3 regions of the Cupriavidus sp. 21MJTG02-4 genome follow, and region 1 is predicted to be linked to each of the others. Evidence: predicted binding sites of a transcription regulator. Region 1 holds the regulator's gene; each other region holds the start of a gene.

What was found. Region 1 encodes LexA, which represses DNA repair genes until DNA is damaged. Its sites were predicted from a motif close to ACTGTATNNNNATACAGT; they were not measured.
Region 2: the regulator LexA is predicted to act here: its motif matches at 1,452-1,469, upstream of AC3FKH_RS16610 (CppA family protein).
Region 3: the regulator LexA is predicted to act here: its motif matches at 2,380-2,397, upstream of imuA (translesion DNA synthesis-associated protein ImuA).

The regions. Positions count from the first base shown of each region.
Region 1 covers NZ_JBYOJP010000010.1:139,652-143,937, reverse strand. The annotation lists gene priB (primosomal replication protein N) at 1-35, opposite strand, end outside; gene rpsF (30S ribosomal protein S6) at 110-484, opposite strand; gene AC3FKH_RS20480 (asparaginase) at 586-1,584, opposite strand; gene lexA (transcriptional repressor LexA) at 1,780-2,436, shown strand; gene AC3FKH_RS20470 (hypothetical protein) at 2,542-2,712, shown strand; gene AC3FKH_RS20465 (hypothetical protein) at 2,774-2,980, opposite strand; gene AC3FKH_RS20460 (hypothetical protein) at 3,096-3,272, opposite strand; gene AC3FKH_RS20455 (DUF2188 domain-containing protein) at 3,473-3,697, shown strand; gene AC3FKH_RS20450 (hypothetical protein) at 3,878-4,249, shown strand; gene AC3FKH_RS20445 (hypothetical protein) at 4,282-4,286, opposite strand, start outside.
Region 2 covers NZ_JBYOJP010000007.1:216,026-220,311, forward strand. The annotation lists gene AC3FKH_RS16600 (EamA family transporter) at 1-123, opposite strand, end outside; gene AC3FKH_RS16605 (2-hydroxy-3-oxopropionate reductase) at 146-1,042, opposite strand; gene AC3FKH_RS16610 (CppA family protein) at 1,144-1,419, opposite strand; gene AC3FKH_RS16615 (acetate--CoA ligase family protein) at 1,530-3,626, opposite strand; gene AC3FKH_RS16620 (tripartite tricarboxylate transporter substrate binding protein) at 3,653-4,286, opposite strand, start outside.
Region 3 covers NZ_JBYOJP010000003.1:182,171-186,456, reverse strand. The annotation lists gene AC3FKH_RS07185 (hypothetical protein) at 150-335, opposite strand; gene AC3FKH_RS07180 (hypothetical protein) at 461-2,032, opposite strand; gene imuA (translesion DNA synthesis-associated protein ImuA) at 2,444-3,307, shown strand; gene AC3FKH_RS07170 (Y-family DNA polymerase) at 3,240-4,286, shown strand, end outside.

The DNA.
Region 1 (4,286 bases):
TCCGCCAGGGTGGCGGCTAGCCGAAGCTGGTTCAACGCGTCGCCCCTTGCAGTGTTCCCATGCTGTCGTGATCAGGCTTGCCAGCCACGACAGGCACCGCAGTCCGCATTCAGGCAGCCTGGCCTTCGGTGGTCGTTTGCGCGGCCTTGCGGGCTTCTTCGCGCTGCACTTCCTTCATCATCGGCGAAGGAGCGGTTTCGGCCTTCTTGGTCTGCACGATCAGATGGCGCAGCACGGCGTCATTGAACTTGAAGGCGTGCTCCAGCTCGACCAGGGTGTCCTTGCCGCACTCGATGTTGACGCAAACGTAGTGAGCCTTTGCCAGCTTCTGGATCATGTAAGCCATCTGGCGACGGCCCCAGTCTTCCACGCGGTGAATCTGGCCGCCTTGCGACGTCACGAGCGACTTGTAACGCTCGATCATGGCCGGCACTTGCTCGCTCTGGTCCGGGTGGACGATGAATACGATTTCGTAATGACGCATTGACGCTCCTTTTGGATAAGCCACCCGGGCGTCACGTCCGGTGCGGCAAGGTTGAATAGCCTTAAAGTATAGCTCGGCTATTGACAATCACGCAACCGCTATCACACCGAGGCGAACAGCGCCTGAAGCCGGTCCGGCGCCGCCGCCAGCCCCGGTTCCTGTGCAAGCGCCACCAGCAACAGCACCCTTGCCTTATAGGGGTTCAGGTCCGCGGCGGAGACAAACAGGCCGGCATCGGGGTCCGTAACTGGCGGAATCGACACATGACCGGCCCCGGTCCGCGAACTCCGCACCACGGCAACACCGGCCGCGGCGGCATCCCTGAGCGCCGCGATCAGCGTCTCATGCACCGAACCGTTGCCCGCCGCCGCCACGACCAGGCCGCGTACGCCGGCAGCCACCATTGCGTCCACCGCGATGCGCCCCGGCTGCGTATAGCTTGCGACGATCTCGACCTCGGGCCACCGGGCCGGCACGGGAAAGACCGCCGCAACGGACTGCGTGGGCGTGCGCGGCAGCCGCACCGACTCGTCCTGCACGAAACCCAGCGGACCGCCCTGCGGCGACGCAAAGGCATCCACCGCCGAGGTATGTGCCTTGGTCACGTCGCGCGCCGCATGGATCTGCTGGTTCAGCACCACCAGCACCCCCTTGCCGCGCGCAGCCGGATGGCCGGCGACGCGCACCGCATCGAGCAGATTGAGCGGACCGTCCGCCGACAACGACGTCGACGGCCGCATTGCGGCGGTCAGTACCACGGGCACCGGACAGGCTTGCGTCAGGTGCAGGAACATCGCCGTCTCTTCAAGCGTGTCCGTGCCATGCGTAATGACGATGCCGGCCACGTCCGGCTCGGCCGACCAATGCTGAACGCGCGCGGCCAGCGTTGGCCAAAGCGAAAACACCATGTCCTTGCTATCGATCTGCGCCACCTGCTCGGCTTCAATCCGGGCCACCGACTGCAACGCCGGCACGGCCGCCAGCAACGTCGACACGGGCACCGTCGCGGCCTGGTAGCGCGCGCTGCTGGCCGGATTGGTCGAGGCGCCGGCAATGGTGCCGCCAGTGGCCAGGACCACGATGCGGGGAAGCTGGGACATGGTGGGGAATGCAGGGAGCTGAAGTCCGGCGATTGTACCTGCGGCATGCGGGCAAACCTGATGTCGAGCGGACGCTTCTGAAATTCTGCTTGCGCTTGCGCCGATACTGTATAAAATCACAGCATACTGTTTAAACATACAGTGCTCACCCGGCTGGCAGACAAACAGCACCAGGGCACTTATCGGAACGCTTCCATGGCGACCCTGACACCCCGGCAGCAGCAAATTTTCGACCTGATCCGCAATACGATCCGCGGCACGGGTTTCCCGCCCACGCGCGCCGAGATCGCCGCGGAGTTTGGCTTCTCATCGCCCAATGCCGCGGAAGAACATCTGCGAGCGCTGGCGCGCAAGGGCGTGATCGAACTGACGCCGGGCGCGTCGCGCGGCATCCGCCTGAAGGTGGCGCGCAGCGATTCGGAAACCCCCGACCAGTTTTCCCTGCCGATGTCCGGGGTCATGCAGCTGACGCTGCCGCTGGTGGGCCGCGTGGCCGCCGGCAGCCCGATCCTGGCCGCCGAGCATATCGACCGGCAATACCAGGTCGATGCCTCGGTCTTCGACGAACGCCCCGACTACCTGCTGCGCGTGCGCGGCCTGAGCATGCGCGACGCCGGCATCCTCGACGGCGACCTGCTGGCCGTGCGCAAGGCCAGCGAAGCACCCAACGGCAAGATCGTCGTGGCCCGCCTGGGCGACGACGTCACCGTCAAGCGCCTGCAGCGCCGTGACGGCACCATCGAGCTGATCGCGGAAAACCCGGACTTCCCGAACATCATGGTCGGGCCCGGACGCGAAGAGTTCTCGCTCGAAGGCATTGCCGTCGGGCTGATCCGCTCCTCGGGCTTCTGACCAGCGCGGCCAGCCGCGCGCTGGCCGCCGCCCTCCTCCTTGCAGTGCCGACGCCGCCCGCCTGACGGGTGTTGACCCCGCTTTTGCCAATCGAGAGGTGTAGCCATGCCGCAAACCAACCACATCGCCGCCCGCCAGCCGGTCAAGCCCGTGCCGTTCCGGCAATCGAAGGGGGTTCGCATCTATCAGGGCGCGCAGCGCCGTACCATGGTTGGCAGCATGGCGGCGATCTGCCGGATGCTGGAACTGGCCGAGCCGACCAAGCTCCTGGCCTGAGGCTTGCCGCTGGCCGGAGCCGGCCTGAGTAAATGCAGCGGTAATGCCGCGCTGACGGCGGCTAGTCGTTGGCGTCGCCGGAGATATGGTCGATCTCGTGCTTCGCAGCCGCGTAGGCCGCCTCGATGGCACTGTCTTCCGTTGCCGCGAGCGCGCCGGCGTTATGTCGATGTCCGTGTCCACGGATGACAAACGACCAGTCCCATTGCCCGTCGGGCGCCTTGATTGGCTGAATCGAGATTTCCCGGCTCTTGTATCGATATTCCATGGCAGCCTCCCGGTGTCCGGGGCATCGTAGCATGAAGGTCTTGACCATCCGAAGCCTGTTGCTTCCCGCTCGCCGCGGGCGGAACAGGGTCGCGCCGAGCCGGCAGCCGCGCTCTTCAGGCCGGCAGCTGCTGTGTCGTTGCCTTCTTGCCCAGGATAGCCATCGCGATCAGCCCGAGGGATGGCGTGAAGATCATCGAGAAGGTCAGCCAGACCGCAACGGAGCGACCCAGAATGTGGGCCAGCAGACCAATCCCGAAAGAGCAAAGCAGCCAGATAGCCACGGCAAGCATGATGGTGTGGAGAGCGAGTTCGTTACCACGCCAGTATGGAAAACCGGAGCAAATCCATTTGACTCCAGGTGACATCCGCTTGGCGAATCGGGACAGTCGGGATAAACCCCATCCGCCTCCGCTCGCCTTGTCGGACAGCGACTGATACCGGCGCGGTGTTCGCAGGCCGACACTATCTCCACAGACTCCAGGAGACAGCCATGGCCAACAAGAATATCCACGTCGTGCCTACCTACAATGGCTGGGCCGTTCAGCTCGAAGGCGGGTCCGGAAACGAGCAGCGTTTCACCTGCCAGCAACACGCCATCGCCACCGGCACGGAGAAGGCGAGACGGACGAAGGTCGAGCTGCTGATTCACGGCCGGGATGGACAGATCCATGAAAGGAATTCGTTTGGCCAGGAGGCGCCCGACATCAAAGGGTGATGGCTGGGCCGGTTCGCGAAGCCGGACGCCCAGGACCACGCCCGCTATGGCGGCTGGCGAACATAACCCGGCGCGTGTCGCCGGGTTTTTCGCTGCAAGGCGACGTACAATTTTTGCCAGATAGCTCTCTGGCTTGGCGCGGGCTCGCAAACCCGCCTTCGTCAGTCCTTGGTGATCGCCATGAAGATGCTGGTATGGATGATCGCGGCACTGGCCGCCGCCACAGCCACAGCCGCGCGCGCCGAAGACGCCTATGTCTATCCGTTTGACGACATGCGGGTCGGGGAAACGGTTCGAACGCCGTTCCCCACGGTGCTGTACCTGCACAAGAAGTGCGACCTGCCCTTGGCCGGCGCCAATCAAATGCGCTTTTATGCGGCCTACCACGGCGCATGGGACACCGGTTGCTGGGTGAAAAATCTCCGCGGGGATGCGGTGATCGTCGTGCCCAGAAAGCCGACCAAGACGATTTCGCTCGATGCACTTGCCCGTGCGGATGTCCAGAAAGACGGCACGATGACCATCAAGGCGCTGCCCGCCCGCGGTCGCTAGGCCGTCCGATTGTTAATCGCCACGCTGCAGCGTCAGT
Region 2 (4,286 bases), on a different contig from region 1:
GACCAGCGTGAAGCTGGCTGCGTCGATCGCTGTGCCTTTGAGCGCGAGTCGGCACAGGATCGAATTGCCGGCAAAAGCCAGCATGGTCACGACCGTCAGCAGGGCGACGCGGCCCTGCGGCATGGCGGTCGCCGCGGCAACCGGCTTAGCCTGCATGCGCATCGTCCAGCGAGAACGAGGAGAGATGTTCGATCGCCCGCACCAGCGCGGCATGGTCCCAGCCCGCGCCGCCCATGCCGACGCAGACATTGAACAGCTGCTGGCAAGAGGCCGTGGACGGCAGCCCGACCCCCAGCGTGCGCGCCGTGGACAGCGCAAGCGCCAGGTCCTTCTGGTGCAGGGCGATGCGGAAGCCCGGCTCGAACTTGCGCTGCAGCATGCGTTCGCCGTGGACTTCCAGGATGCGCGAACTGGCGAAGCCGCCCATCAGCGCCTCGCGCACGCGCGCCGGGTCAGCGCCGGCGCGCGCTGCCAGCACGAGCGCTTCGCTGACAGCCTCGATAGTCAGCGCGACGATGACCTGGTTCGCAACCTTCGCTACCTGGCCGTCGCCCGCCTCGCCAACCCGCGTGATGTTCTTGCCCATGAGCTGCAGCAGTGGCAGCACGCGGTCGAAGGCGTGCTGCCGCCCGCCCGCCATGATCGACAGCGTGGCGGCACGCGCGCCCACCTCGCCGCCCGATACCGGAGCATCGACATAGTCGGCGCCGAGCGCTTCGACCTTCCTGGCAAATTCGCGCGTGGCAATGGGCGAGATCGAACTCATGTCGACCACGGTCGCACCGCGGGACAGGCCGGCAGCCACGCCGTTCTGCCCGAACAACACGCGTTCCACGTCGGGCGTGTCGGGCAGCATCAGGATCACGACCTCCGACTGGCGCGCGACGTCGGTGCCATTGGCGCAGGCGTGCATGCCCGCATCCTGCAGCGCCTGCGGCACGCCGCTGCGGCTGTGCGCGAACAGGGTGTGGCCGCCTTGCAGCAGGTGCTGCGCCATGGGCGTGCCCATCACGCCCAGGCCGATAAAGCCGATCTTGCTCATGTTCTTGTCCGGTGGGTTGCCATGGCCCGGCTGCGCGGCCCGCGCCGCATGCAGCGTCGTGATTGATCATAGTCACTGCAGAGCCACCACAAACAGCCGGATCAGCGGGCGGCGCCAGCCGGTGCCGCAAGGATGGCGCGAATGCGCGCCAGGTACTGGTCGCCGACCGCGCGGTGCGTGCGCGCCGCTTCCTGGGCGAACTCCCGGCGCGAGGGCGGCCGGATGCCGAGGCTGCGGCAGATGGTGGACAGATAAGGCTTGCGGGCGCCTGCCAGCCGGCCCGCCGCGGACTGGAGCGCGGCATCGCCGATGCGCGCGCGCAGCCACGCCAGCACCTGGCGGTCATAGTCGTTCTGGACGCGGATCAGATGTTCCATGGGGCCTCCTGACACTGTTCATCCATACAGTTACTGTAAATATATACAGTAATCCGATGGAGGCAAGGAGAATGTTCGTATGCCGCCTGGAACGCCGGATCCACCGATCCTTAAAGTGCGGAGGGTTCCACCTCGATCAACGCGTCCACGACCACCACGCCATCGGCGTTCACCATCACCGGATTGAGGTCAACCGACCGGATCGCGCCGCCAGCCTTTTGAACCAGCTCTCCGACTTGCACTGCTAACCGGCACAGCGCGGCGATATCCACCGCCGGTTCGCCGCGCACGCCGTGCAGCAGTGGCGCGATGCGCAGCGTAGCCAGCGCCCGGGCCACGTCGGCCTGCTGGCAGGGCGCGAGCAGCACGGCGGTGTCGCGCAGCACCTCGACGTACTTGCCGCCGTCGCCCACCACCAGCACCGCGCCGAATACCGGGTCCCAGTGCGCGCCGATCATGCATTCGCGCTGGCCGCGCGACATGCGCGCGACCACCACGCCCTCGCAGGTGGCGCCCATGGCCTGCAGCGTGCGAGTCTGGACCGTGAAGGCGCTGGCCACCGCTTCCGGGTCGTTGCAGTGCAGGGCCACCAGCCCGTGCTCGCTCTTGTGCGGCACCTGCGGGGAACTTGCCTTGACTGCTACCGGGGCGCCGATGCGTTGCCAGGCTGCGAGCGCGGCATCCACATCATGGCAGACGTAGTGTTCGACCACCGGCATGCCGGCAGCGGCAAGACGGGCGAGACTGGCCGCCTCGCTCAGCGTCGTCACAGTCTCGACGCTTGCTTGCGGCACAGAGGCCGGCGGTGCGGGCTCGCCCTCGGCCGCGATTTGGCGAAGGCGATCCTGGTGCGATACCAGTTGCGAGAAGGCGGATAGCGCTTCGGTGGTGTTGGCGTAGGTCGGCAAGCCGGCTTCGCGGAATACATCGGCCACGGGCTGCTGCCAGACCGCGACCGCAATGGGCTTGCCGGCGGTGTTGGCAAACGCGGCGGCGTCGCGTGCAAAGCGCGGCACGTCGTAGCCCATGCCGGAGACGGGAATGTCGAGCAGGAACAGGTCGGCAGCGGGATCGCTTGCCACCACGGGCAGCACCTCGCCGAACAGCGCGCTGTTGGAGAGCAGCGCCGCGGTGACATCGACCGGGTTCGTGGTGGTGGCGAAGCCGGGCAGGCGTTCGTCGAGCGCGGCCCGAGTGGCGTCGGACAGCGGTGCCAGCGTCAGTCCGAACGTCTGCGTCGCGTCGGCAGCCATGACGCAGCTCGCGCCCGAGTTGCTCACCACCACCAGCCGGTGCCCGCCGGCATCCCAGCCACGCAGGTACAGCGGCGCGCAGCGCGCCAGTGCGTGCGCATCATTCACGCGCCAGATGCCGTGGCGGTCCAGGAAGGCGTCGACGGCGCGGTCTTCGTTGGCGATGGCGCCCGTGTGCGACGCCGCGGCGCGCTGGCCGTCCTGCGAGCGGCCGGCCTTGACCGCCACGATCGGCACGTTGCGGACCCGCGCCACGCGCGCGGCTTCGGCCAGCACCTCGGGATCGGTCAGGCTTTCCAGGTACAGCAGCACCAGCCGCACGCCGGGATCATGCGCGACGGACAGCGCCAGTTCGCTGACCGTGACGTCGGCCTGGTTGCCGGTGGCGTGCATATGGCGCACGCCGATGCCCTGGCCGCGCAGCAGCCCGTAGACCATGGCCGCCACGCCGCCGCTCTGGCTGACCACCGCCACCGGCCCGTCCCGCGGCGGCACCTCGATGAACATGGTGGAGAAACTCGCGATGGCGCCACTGCCAAAGTTGGCCAGCCCCTGGCTGTTCGGACCCACCAGCCGCAGGCCGCTGGCGCGCGCGGCGCGCACCATCTCGTCCTGCTGGCGGCGGCCTTCGGCGCCGGCCTCGCCGAAGCCGGATGCGATCACGATGGCCGCCGCCACGCCGAGCCGCGCGCAGTCACGCACGGCCTGCACCGCGGCCTCGCCGGCGACGATGATGATGGCCAGTTCGGGGACCTCCGGCAGCGCGTCGAGCGAGGGGTAGGCACGCAGGCCCTGGAGGGCATCGCGCTGCGGATTGACGGGATAGAGCGTGCCGGCGTAGCCGTGCGTTTTCATGTAGTGGATGGGCCGGCCGCCGATCTTGTGGATATTGTCGGAGGCGCCGATCACGGCAATCGAGCGTGGGGAGAGCAGGGACTGGAGTGGGGCAGTCATGAGCAAGGCGTAGGTGTGGAGAGAGTTCAGTCGATGGTGGCGCCCGAGGTCTTCACGACCCTGGCCCACTTGTCGATTTCCTGCCCGATAAAGCGGACGGTGGCCGGGGGATCGGTCCATTCGGCGGCGAAGCCCTGCGTGGCGAAGCGCGCGCGCACGTCCGGGTCCTGCAGGACGGCCTTGAGCGCGCCGTTGAGCGTGCCGAGGACGGCGGGCGGCGTGCCGGCCGGGGCCAGCAGCGCGTTCCATGCGCTGGCCTCGTAGCCGGGCAGGCCGGCCTGCGCGATGGTCGGCGTGTCGGGCGCGGCCGGCGAGCGCGTGGCGCCCGTGATGGCGAGCGCCTTGAGCTTGCCGTCGCGCACGAACGGCATGGCCGAAAGCATGGTGTCGAACATCACGGTGGCCTGGCCACCCATCACGTCGGTCAGCGCGGGGGCGCTGCCCTTGTACGGCACGTGCGTCATGTGGATGCCCGCCATGCTGTTGAACAGTTCCGCGGCGAGATGGGTGGACTGGCCGTTGCCGGAACTGGCAAACGTGACCTGGCCCGGCCTGGCTTTGGCCAGCGCGATCAGCTCGGCCACGTTGGTGGCGGGGGTGGCCGGTGCGGTCACCAGCACCAGCGGGCCCCGCGTGAGCAGGCTGACCGGCGCAAAGTCC
Region 3 (4,286 bases), on a different contig from region 1:
GCAGAGCGCAATACACTCTGCGCATTGATAGTGATAAGCCATGAAACCTCCTTGCTAGTTAATGTTTGACGTGATGGGCCGCCACAGCGGCGAAGCCGCAAGGGGAACCCACAAGCGCAGCTTGCGGGCGAACCCTCTCGACGGAGTTGTTAGGCAAAACCAGCGTCAGACTTACTTTTCCCCACCGCCAGCGGGTGCATTGCTGCGCCCTCCACCGGATGGTTTCCCTGTTCCACTGGGCCATCCACCGCCATTCCCTTGGCCACGGCCACCTCCAGATGATCCGCCACCTTTGCCGCCACCGCCTTGGGAGCCACCACTAAGGCCACCGCCATTACCGCCACCTTTGCTCATTTTCTATCTCCTTGCCGGATCACTAAGGGTTACATCACTCTCCGGCTTAGTGATGCATTTTGAATTTCATGCCTACCTGGAACACGCCCCTGGAATTCGGGGCGTTTCAGCTACGTAAGGTTCTTGCATAAGCGTCGATTTCTCTGATAATCCACTGAGTCTTCAGAGGTAGCGTTGTATGGGGCGTCAGAGTTTTGGGGTCTCGCACGTGCTGTGGGGTGTAGCCCATCAATCCTGCATAGTTTGCTGCGCCCTGGCCCAAGCCTTCGTAAAAGCGATCGAACAACTCAACCTCATTTCGCTCGGAAAGCAGTCGATACTGAGATTTGCAGAACGCACAGACTTGAATGTAAAAAGAGATGAAAAGTGGCCCTGCGGCGTACTTTGCCTGTTCAAGCGCAGACTTGAAGTGCGTGAGAGCCAGCAGGCTGTCACGGGTAAACATCGCATCCCGAGCGCGTGCCCATTCGGTGAGCCAACCGGGGGCGTTCTCTAACGTTACATGCCAAGCCGCTTCAGTGAACCGCCTATATTCATTCTTGTAGACTAGCTCAGCGCTGCCCGGAATGTCTGCAGCGAGGTTGAGTGACCCAGGTAAGCTCCTGATCCCGTCGAGCAGAGCTCGATAGCGGTAGGGCGCGTGTTGAGCGACAGATTCATCGGTAATGGTGTAGCCGTTGATTTGCAGATCTATCAAGTCGCTGCTGGGGATTGAGTGGCTGTGCTCTACCGGGTCGTTCGTCAAGCGGCCTCGCGCCGGGGGCGCGAATGGCCCGTAAGCTGCCACATGGACATTAAGGTTGTGCGCGATCATTGCCGCAAACGCGTGAATCGCGAAAGCGTTTTCGCTGACAGCCTTCGGCAGGCGGTAGGTAAGCGGTTGAAGGGTTGGATAAAAGGTTTCCCACTTCATCCTGTGGTGCTTACGTAGTCGATCAATCACTTGTTTGGACCGAGTGTTGACATGCTGGGCGGTGAAGTCACGGGTCCATGCTTTCTCTTTGAGCGGCTCCTTTTGCTGAAACTCGTGGTACTGATGAAGTTTATGTAGTGAAATACCGGTGACCCGGCAAGCACCATCCGCGAACCCTTTCAAGGGCCACGGCTCATTCAGATCCGCATCTGGCCAGGCGTCGTCTGGTAATAGTTCGCGGGTTAGTGTCTTCGACAGCGCGCGAAGATCTTGACTGAGAAAACACTGAAAGCTGTGCGTCTGGCTCTGCGCATTGCAGGCGTACTCTCTAACGAACTCCCGATAGTGACCAAGCGCTGATATGTAAAATCTTACCGCCAGTTCGGAAACGCCCCAGAGGGCGTAACGCTCGGTGATTAGAGCCTCGATGTATTGGTTTAACTCACTATATTCATCGACGGATTCAAAGTCGGTTTTTGAAAGGTGGTTTACGTAGGCTTGGATCGTTCTGCTTTTTTTGACCTTCTGCGTGTCCTGGGGGGCAAAATGGGTAGTCACCGCGATCAGGTCGTCGAGAGATCCGTACCCGCCATCCTCTTTCTTAATTGCCTCGAAAGCCTGCCGCAACGCGGTGCGTCGATCTTTCTCCGTGGCGGAGACGTGGAAAGTAACATCTTCGCTATCGCTGTTCCACAGTCCTAGGCAGTCGCACACGACCTTGTGCAAGTAGCCTAGCGTCGGCAGTTGATTAGTTGTTGGCCGCATATTTCTTCCTTAAGAAAAGCTGTCGCCATCCTACCGAGGTGACTGCTTCTTTACTAAGTATCAAAATCGCGATTGCGGCAAACACCGTTGCCGCTCACAGCCGAACGGCAGGTAACCGGCCACATTGCCGCCCCCATTGTGGCCGGAGGCCCATGGTCATTTGGCCGACGTGCTTCCGTAGCCCGACTGTCTGGTTTGAGAGCGGAACTGCCTCTCGGGTGGCTGCTTTGGAGAACCGGCGACAGGCAGGTTGTGGCCGACAACGGTCCTCCCTGGCTCACGCCGATCCTCGCGCTGGATCACCTGGGCCCGATCACATTCCACCTCCCCCTTGCGTTCCGACCGATACTGTATAAATATACAGTTATCGTAAAAACACCATTCGCCACCTCGGCGAGACTCAAACTCCACATGATCGCACCCGCAGCCCCCGCCGCGGAGGCTCCCGCTTTCCCGTCGCCTGCCCGGCATCCTCCGCCAAGCCGGGAGGATGCCGTGGCCGCGCTCGAGCATCGCTACCCCAGCCTATGGCGTGCCGGCCAGCTTGGCCGCGCCGGCAGCCAGCCGGTGTGGCCGGCCGGCTATGCCACGCTGGCGGCGGAACTGCCCGGCGGCGGCTGGCCCGTGGGCGGGGTGACGGAGTTGCTGACCACGCAGGGCGGAGCGGGCGAACTGCGCCTGCTCCTGCCGGCGCTGCGGGCGTTGGCGGCGGCGGGGCGGCGCATCGGGCTGGTGGGGCCGCCTTACCTGCCCAATGCAATGGGATTGGCCGCGGCGGGTTTGCCGGCCCGCCAGCTCTACTGGGTGCGCGCCGCCGCCAGCGCCGGCAAGCAGGCGCAGCAGGCCGACGTCCTGTGGGCAGCCGAACAGATGCTGCGCAGCCAGGCGTTCGGCGCGGTGCTGGTGTGGCTGCCGGCCGCGCGGCCCGAGGCGATGCGCCGCCTGCAAGTGCTGGCACAGGCCGGCGACGCCGCCGTGTGGGCCATGCGCCCGGCCGCGGCACTGCGCGAGTCGTCGCCGGCCGTGCTGCGCTTGCTGCTGTCGCCGTTGCCGGGCAACGAACTGTCCATCGTTTTCCACAAGCGGCGCGGCCCGGTGCGCGAAGCACCGCTGCGCTTGCGGCTGGATGGCCTGGAGGGCGCTCGCCGCGGCGGCCATGCCGCGCCGGCTCCGGCTGTTTCACCTGTTGTTGCGGGAGGTTCCGCCCATGTCGTACTGGATCGCGGTGCATCTGCCGCGCCTGTCGCTGGACGCGCTGCAGCCGAGCTGGCCTGAGCCGGCCACGGCGCCTTCCTCCGCGCCTTCGTCACCCCTCGGCACGCTGCACCATGCCGTGCCGGTGGTGGTGATGGAGCGCGAGCGCGTGATGCTCGCCAACGCCCCGGCCATGGCGCTGGGCGTGGCGTTCGGCATGCGGCGCGGCGGCGTGCAGGCGCTCTCGGCCGACGTGGTGCAACTGGAGCGCGACCCGGCCGCCGAAGCCGGGCTGCTGCACGCGGCGGCGCTGGCGCTGCTGCATTTCACGCCCCTCGTCACGTTCGATGAAGACCCGGAAGCGGCCACGCTGATGCTCGACGTCACCGCCAGCCTGCGCCTGTTCGGCGGCCACCGCGCGCTGTGCCGGGCGGTGCGCGCGTGCGTGCGGCAACTCGGCACGTTCGCGCAGGTGGGCAGCGGGGCCACGGCCCACGGCGCGGCATGGCTCGCGCGCCAACCCATGCGCCGCACCCGCCGCGGCATCGTGCGGCCGGCGCGACGGGCAGTGCAGCCCGCGCGCACGGGACGCCTGCTGGATCGCCTGCCGGTCGAGGCGCTGCGCCTGCTGGCCGATCCGGCCTGGCTCGACGGCATCGGGTGCCGCACGCTGGGCGAGGTGCGGCGCTTGCCGCGCGCCGGCTTGTCACGCCGGCTGGGCCCGACACTGCTGGCCCGGCTGGACCAGGCCTATGGCGAGGCGGCAGCCAGCTTCACCTGGTTCGCCGCGCCGCCCGCGTTCGCGCAGCGCATGGATCTGCCGGGCCGCATCGAATCGGCCGAAGGCGTGCTGGCCGGCGCGCAGCGCCTGCTGCTGGCGCTGGCCGGCTGGCTGGCGGTGCAGCAGGCCGGTGTGACGCGCTGCGTGCTGGTGCTCGAACATGAGCGCTACCGGCTCGGCGCCGATACCGTGGGCACGCCCGTGATGGTGGGCCTGGCCCAGCCCAGCCGCGATCCGGCGCACCTGTCGCGCCTGCTGCGCGAAAAGCTCGACAAGCTG